One region of the Luteimonas pelagia genome, then DNA from elsewhere that is predicted to be linked to it. Evidence: predicted binding sites of a transcription regulator. Region 1 holds the regulator's gene; the other holds the start of a gene.
The links. The regulator HrcA, encoded in region 1, represses chaperone genes, less so after heat shock. The targets are predictions, from matches to a motif close to TTNGCACTCNNNNNNNNNGAGTGCNAA.

Region 2: a site for HrcA is predicted at 2,049-2,075, ahead of rpoH (RNA polymerase sigma factor RpoH). Genes of this name have one in related genera too.

What each region holds. Positions count from the first base shown of each region.
Region 1 is NZ_BAAHCG010000001.1:53,985-57,578, forward strand. It holds partial or broken gene dnaK (molecular chaperone DnaK) at 1-984, opposite strand, end outside; gene grpE (nucleotide exchange factor GrpE) at 1,099-1,611, opposite strand; gene hrcA (heat-inducible transcriptional repressor HrcA) at 1,731-2,783, opposite strand; gene recN (DNA repair protein RecN) at 2,916-3,594, shown strand, end outside.
Region 2 is NZ_BAAHCG010000003.1:342,317-345,910, forward strand. It holds gene ACYU7H_RS10530 (hypothetical protein) at 1-282, opposite strand, end outside; gene ACYU7H_RS10535 (protein-L-isoaspartate(D-aspartate) O-methyltransferase) at 287-1,051, opposite strand; gene rpoH (RNA polymerase sigma factor RpoH) at 1,159-2,037, opposite strand; gene ung (uracil-DNA glycosylase) at 2,181-2,897, opposite strand; gene ACYU7H_RS10550 (response regulator) at 3,120-3,594, opposite strand, start outside.

The DNA.
Region 1 (3,594 bases):
CGCGACGCGGCACGGCTCGATCGTCTTCTTGACCAGGTCCTCGACCAGCGACTCGAGCTTGGCGCGGGTCAGCTTGATGTTGAGGTGCTTCGGGCCGGAGGCGTCGGCCGTCACGTACGGCAGGTTGACCTCGGTCTGCTGCGCGGTGGACAGCTCGATCTTGGCGCGCTCGGCCGCGTCCTTCAGGCGCTGCAGCGCGAGGTGGTCCTTGCGCAGGTCGATGCCCTGGTCCTTCTGGAACTCCTCCACGAGGTAGTCGATGACCCGCTTGTCGAAGTCCTCGCCGCCCAGGAACGTGTCGCCGTTGGTGGCGAGCACCTCGACCTGCATCTCGCCGTCGACCGACGCGATCTCGATGATCGACACGTCGAAGGTGCCGCCGCCCAGGTCGTAGACCGCGACCTTGCGGTCGCCGCCCTTCTTGTCCATGCCGTAGGCCAGCGCCGCGGCGGTCGGCTCGTTGATGATGCGCTTGACGTCGAGCCCGGCGATCCTGCCGGCGTCCTTCGTCGCCTGGCGCTGCGAGTCGTTGAAGTAGGCCGGGACGGTGATCACCGCCTCGGTCACGGTCTCGCCGAGGTAGGCCTCGGCGGTCTTCTTCATCTTCTCCAGCACCTTGGCGGAGATTTCCTGCGGCGCCAGCTTCCTGCCGTCCGCCGTCTGCACCCAGGCGTCGCCGTTGTCGTGCTGGACGATCGTGTACGGCACCAGGCCGATGTCCTTCTGGACCTCGGCGTCGGTGAACTTGCGGCCGATCAGGCGCTTGACCGCGAAGAACGTGTTCTTCGGGTTGGTGACGGCCTGGCGCTTGGCGGACGCGCCGACCAGCACTTCGCCGTCCTTGGTGAACGCCACGATCGACGGCGTGGTGCGATCACCCTCGGCGTTCTCGATGACGCGGGCCTTGCCGCCCTCCATGATCGCCACGCACGAGTTCGTCGTGCCGAGGTCGATGCCGATGATCTTGCCCATGGTGTGGTGCTCCCTCTCCGATTGCGGTGGCCGCCGGGGCGGCCTGGTTCGATGGGCGCGCGCTGGCGCCGATGCCGGTGATGTGGGGCCGGCGGCCCGGGGTTCAACCCGGTGGCCGACGCGGGCTCAGTCGTGGTTGGCGACCACCACCAGCGCGGGGCGCAGCAGGCGGTCGTTGAGCACGTAGCCCTTCTGGTACAACTGCGCGACGGCGCCGGGCGGCACGCCTTCGGCCGCGACCATGCTCATCGCCTGGTGGCGCTCGGGGTCGAAGGCGTCGCCCGCCGCGGGCGCGACCTCCACCAGCCCGTTCGCCTCGGCGATCCGGTGCAGCTGGCGCAGCGTCAGCTCCATGCCCTCGCGCAGCGGGTCGGCCTGCGCGGCCGCGGCAAGGCCCGCCTCCATGCTGTCGAACAGCGGCAGCAGCTCGGAGAGCAGCCGCTCGTTGGCGAACTTGCGCGCCTGGTCGATCTCGCGCGCCAGTCGCTTGCGCTGGTTGTCGAGGTCCGCGCGCTCGCGCAGCGACTCGGCGCGCAGCTGCTCGAGCTCCGCGCTCAATGCCTCGACCTGGTCCTCGAGCGCCCGGGTGGGGTCGTTCGCTTCGTCGGCCGGACGGGTGTCCGTCGTGCCGTCCTGCATCGGTTCCGTGGTCATCCGCTCCGTGTCCTCACGCGGCACCGTGCCGCACGGGGATGCCCAATGGGGCCGCCGCGTGGGATTTCAAGCCACGGACGTGAACCCGCGGCGACGCGACGGGGTCAGCGCCCCTGCAGGGCGGCGCCCAGCGCGTCCGCGGTCGCCTGGACCACGGGGATCACGCGTTCGTAGGCCATGCGCGTCGGGCCGATCACGCCCAGCACGCCCAGCACCGGCCCACCGGGCGAGCCCGCGCCATACGGCGCGGTCACGAGCGACACGCCCTCCAGCGGACCCAGGCCGGTCTCCTCGCCGATGAAGATGCGCACGCCGGGTGCCTGGATGGTCCGCTCGAGCAACTGCAGGATCTCGCGCTTGCGCGCGAAGGCCTCGAACAGCTCGCGCAGGCGGTCGAGGTCGGACAGGTCCTGCACCCCCATCAAGCGGGTCTGGCCGGCGAGCAGCATGTCCTCGTCGCCGGGCGCCAGGGCCTGCTCGGCAAGGTCCATCGTGCTCGCCAGCAGCGCTTCCATCTCGTCCCGCGCCGCGCGCAGGTCGCGCACGAGGGTGGCGCGGATGTCGGCCAGCGGCCGGCCGGCGAAATGCCGGTTCAGGTAGTTCGCCACCCGCTCCAGCTCGTCGGCCTCGTAGGGGCGGCGGGTCTGCAGCACGCGGTTCTGGACGTCGTTGTCGGCGAACACCAGGATGGCCAGCACCCGTTGGCCGTCGATCGGCACGAAGTCGATGTGCCGGAAGGCGAAGGCCTCGCGCCGCGGCACGCTGACGACGCCCACGAAGTGCGTCATGGCCGACACCAGCTCGGAGGCGGAGCCCAGCAGGTCCTTGGTGCCGGATCCGGCGGGGAGTTCGGCGCGGAGGCGGGCGACCTCGGTCTCCGGCAGCGGGCGGAGCTGCAGCAGCGAGTCCACGAACATCCGGTAACCCTGCGCCGTCGGCACCCGGCCGGCGGACGTGTGCGGCGAAGCCAGCAATCCGACGTCCTCGAGGTCGGCCAGGATGTTGCGGATCGTCGCGGGGCTGATGTCCAGGCCGGAATGGCGCGCGAGCGTCTGCGACCCCACCGGCTCGCCGTCGCGGATGTACCGCGCGATGAGCGTGCGCAGGAGCTGGCGGGCACGCGGGTCGCTGGCGGGATCGGTGGCGCGCTTGGTCATGGCCGATCCGGTATACGACCGGCCGCGCGGGGGCGCAAGCCGGACCGTGGCGCCGGTTCCCACGCGCGCCCGGCGGGATTCCCGACGCCGGCACGTTGGCCGCGCAGCGCGCGCACGGCACAATCGCCCCCCATGCTGCGCCACCTCGCCATCCGCGATTTCGCCGTCGTCCGGAGCGCCGAACTCGAGTTCGGCCCCGGCATGACCGTCATCTCGGGCGAGACCGGCGCGGGCAAGTCGCTGCTGGTCGACGCGCTGGGCTTCCTGTCGGGCGCGCGCGCGGACAGCGCGATGGTCCGCCATGGCGCGGACCGGGCGGAACTGTCGGCCGGCTTCGCGCTGGACGACGCGCCCGATGCCGCACGGTGGCTGCGCGACAACGACATGGACGAGGACGAGGCCTGCCAGTTGCGGCGCACGCTGCGCGCCGACGGCGGCTCGCGTGCCTGGATCAACGGCCGCCCGGCCACCATCGGCCAGCTGGCGGCGCTCTCGGCCCACCTGGTCGAGATCCATGGCCAGCACGACCAGCAGGCGCTGCTGGCGCGGCCGAGCCAGCTCGCGCTGCTCGATGCGCAGGGCGGCCATGCCGACGCGCTCGCCGCGGTGCGCGCGGCGGCCGGCGCATGGTCGGCGCTCGTGCGCGAGCGCGACGCGTTGTCCCACCGCGGCGATCCCGCCGAACGGCTCGCCCTGCTCGAACACCAGCTGGCCGAACTCGGCCGCGAGGACCTGTCGCCCGAGGCGATCGAATCGCTGGCCAGCGGCCACCGCCGGCAGGCGCACGCGGCCGAGCTCGCGGCGGCCTGCG
Region 2 (3,594 bases), on a different contig from region 1:
CGGGATCGCACGCGCCAGCGGCAGGCAGGCCGCCGCGGCCACCGCGAACGCGATCGCGCTGGCGGGGAACAGCATCTCGAAACGGCGGACCGCACGGTGGCCCAGCACGCTCAGCACGGTGCCGCTCGCGCCGTGCCCGAGCAGCGCCAGGCTGATGATCACCACCGCGAACGAATGCCAGTGCGCGATCGCCAGCCAACGCATCAGCAGCAACTGGTACGCCAGCGCGGCCATCGAGACCAGGCCGATGGCGCACGCGAGCCGCAGCCGCCCGGCGGTCATCGCATCATTTGTCCGCGCCACGGGTCAGCGGCACGAAGCGCACCGGCAGCACCTGCCGGGTGCGCGCGCGGCCCTGCGCGTCCTTCTCCACCTGCATCAGCGTCTGGGTGAAGAAACTGCCACCCACCGGGATCACCATGCGTCCGCCGGGCTTGAGCTGCGCGAGCAACGGCGGCGGTACCGAGGGCGCGGCGGCGGTGACCACGATCGCGTCGAACGGCGCCGCGTCCTTCCAGCCGTAGTAGCCGTCGCCGATGCGCGTCTCGATGTTGCGGTAACCGAGCGCGTCCAGGCGGCGCGCGGCCTGCCGGCCGAGCGGCTCGATGATCTCGATCGAGTGCACGCTGCCCGCGAGTTCGGCGAGCACCGCGGCCTGGTAGCCCGAGCCGGTGCCGATCTCCAGGATCCGGTCGCCACGGGACGGACGCGCGAGCGTCGTCATCAACGCGACGATGTACGGCTGGGAGATCGTCTGGCCGTAGCCGATCGGCAGCGGGCGGTTCTCGTAGGCGTGCCGCACCTCGTCCGCCGGCACGAAGCGATGGCGCGGCACGCGGCGCATCGCCGCGAGCACGTCGGCGTCGAGCCGGAGCGCGCCCGGCGCGTCGGCGCGCAGCGCGGCCACCATCGCGTGCCGGCGCCCGGCCTGGGGATCGTCCGCCGGCGCCGGCGCCGACTGCGCGCTCGCGACGGCCGCCGCCAGCACCACGACCCACGACCGGGCCCGGCCGTGGCGCGCGGCCCGGACCGGGGCGGAGGGCGCGTCCATGGTGGCGGAGAGGGTAGGCGTGGGCGCGCTACCGCGGCGTCAATGCCGCAAAGGCGAACGGCCCGGTGTCCCGGGCCGCTCTCCGTGAGCCGATCGGTGCGCGCGCGTCAGGCGGCGAACAGCGCCTTCATCTTCTTCAGCGCGTTGGCCTCGACCTGGCGGATGCGCTCGGCCGACACGCCGTACTCGTCGGCCAGCTCCTGCAGCGTGACCTTGTTGCCGTCGTCCAGCCAGCGGCGGCGGATGATGTCGCGCGAGCGGTCGTCGAGCGTGCGCAGGCCCTGGCGCAGCAGCTGCAGCTGGTGGTCCTCGCTGTCGTTGCGCTCGTAGGCCTGGGCCGGGTCCTCGTCCTGCGTCATCAGGTACGCGGCCGGCGCCGGCGGGGCGTGGTCGTTGTCGTCGTCGGCGGTCAGGTCGAAGCCGATGTCGCGGCCGGACAGGCGCGACTCCATCTCCAGCACCTCGCGCTCGGACACGTTGAGGTCGGCGGCGACCGCACGCACTTCCTCCGCGTTGAGCCAGCCCAGGCGCTGCTTGCTCTTGCGCAGGTTGAAGAACAGCTTGCGCTGCGCCTTGGTCGTGGCGACCTTGACGATGCGCCAGTTCCTGAGGATGAACTCGTGCATCTCGGCGCGGATCCAGTGCACCGCGAAGCTCACCAGGCGCACGCCCACGTCCGGATCGAAGCGCTTCACCGCCTTCATCAGGCCGATGTTGCCTTCCTGGATGAGGTCGCCCAGCGGCAGGCCGTAGCCGTTGTAGCCGCGCGCCACGTGCACCACGAAGCGCAGGTGCGAGAGCACCAGCTCGCGGGCCGCGTCGAGGTCGTCCTCGTCGTGGAAGCGGCGCGCCAGGGCCTGCTCGTCCTCCGCCGACAGCACCGGGATGCGGTGCACGGCGCCGACGTACGCATCCAGCGAGCCCAGCGGCGAAGGCACCGGAAGGTTGCTGGGGACGAGGGCGGGCGCGAGGGCGGTCTGGGTCATGGCGAGGGATTTTAGCAGTCGACAGGGGTGAGTGCTAAGCCGATCCGGGCGCACCCAGAATTCCATTCATGGAACGCCGAACGGCAGTCTGGCGAGTCTACGGACAGGCACGTCGAGTGGATGTCGGGGCGCCGCCGGACGCTTCAAGGGGTCGCCCGGGCCACCAGGGCGGCCCGCGGCGGCAGCGACCAGTCGACCGGTGCCACCCCGCGCCGGGCCAGGTAGTCGTTGGTGGCGGAGAAATGCCCGCAGCCGAGGAAGCCGCGGTGGGCCGACAGGGGCGAGGGATGCGGCGCCTTCAGCACCCGGTGCCGGCGCGGGTCGACGACCGCCCCCTTCTTCTGCGCGTAACTGCCCCAGAGCAGGAAGACCAGGCCCTCGCGCTCGCGGGCGAGGGTGTCGACCACGTGGTCGGTGAAGCCCTCCCAGCCCTTGCCGGCGTGCGCGCCCGCCCGCCCCGCCTCCACGGTCAGCACCGCGTTGAGCAGCAGCACGCCGCGCTCGGCCCAGGGCACCAGCCAGCCGTGGTCCGGCCGCGGCAGGCCGAGGTCGCGGCCGAGTTCCTTGTAGATGTTGTCGAGCGACGGCGGCACCGGCACGTCCGGGCGGACCGAGAAGCACAGCCCGTGGGCCTGTCCCTCGCCGTGGTACGGGTCCTGGCCAAGCACGACCACCTTGACCGCGTCGAACGGCGTGGCCTCCAGCGCGGCGAAGATCTCCGGGCCGGGCGGGAACACGCGTGCGCCGGCGGCCTTGCGCTGGCGGATGAACGCGGACAGCGCGCGCATGTCGTCGCGGGCGAGGTAGTCGCCCACGCGCGCCTTCCAGGAGGGTTCGAGCTTGATGCGGTCGTCCGCCACGCCGGTGATTGTAGGGGGGCGCCCCACCTGTCGTTCCGAGCGCAGCGAGGAACCTGCTCTTCCGGCAGCCGATCGGAAAGCGAAGAACGGAAGCAGGTCCCTCGCTGCGCTCGGGACGACAGGTGTTTGGCTTGCCGTCGAAGCGACAGGGGTGTGGCCGTCGGAGCGACCGGGGTTTGGCGGTCGAAGCGCCAGGGGTTCGGCTGTCGGGGCGACCGGGGTTCAGCCGAAGGGGCGTTGCTCGGGCAGGCGCGAGAGGCGCAGCTGGAACAGGGCCTTGGTCACGAGGAGGCGTTCCTCGATCGGCTTCAGCACCAGGTCGTTGGCGCCCTCGCGCAGCAGGCCGCTCTGGTTCTCGCGGTTGGCGTCGCCGGTCATCACCAGCACCGGCAGCCGGCGCTTGCCGTAGCCGTACTCGCCGCGGATGTGGGCGAGCAGGTCGCGGCCGCTGAAGTCGCCCTTCAGGTAGACGTCCGTCAGCACCAGGTCGGTGCCGATGTCGCCGGTGATGTTCGCGGCGCGGTGCGCCTGCAGGTGCGCGAGCGCGGCCTCGCCGTCGACGAAGTGCTGCACCTGCATGCCGCAGCGCTCGAGCATCCGCTTGGTGGCGGCGGCGACCACGCGGCTGTCCTCGACGTACAGCACGCGCGCCCCCGGGATCGGCTCGGGCTGCACGTAGCCGCGCACGAACTCGGCC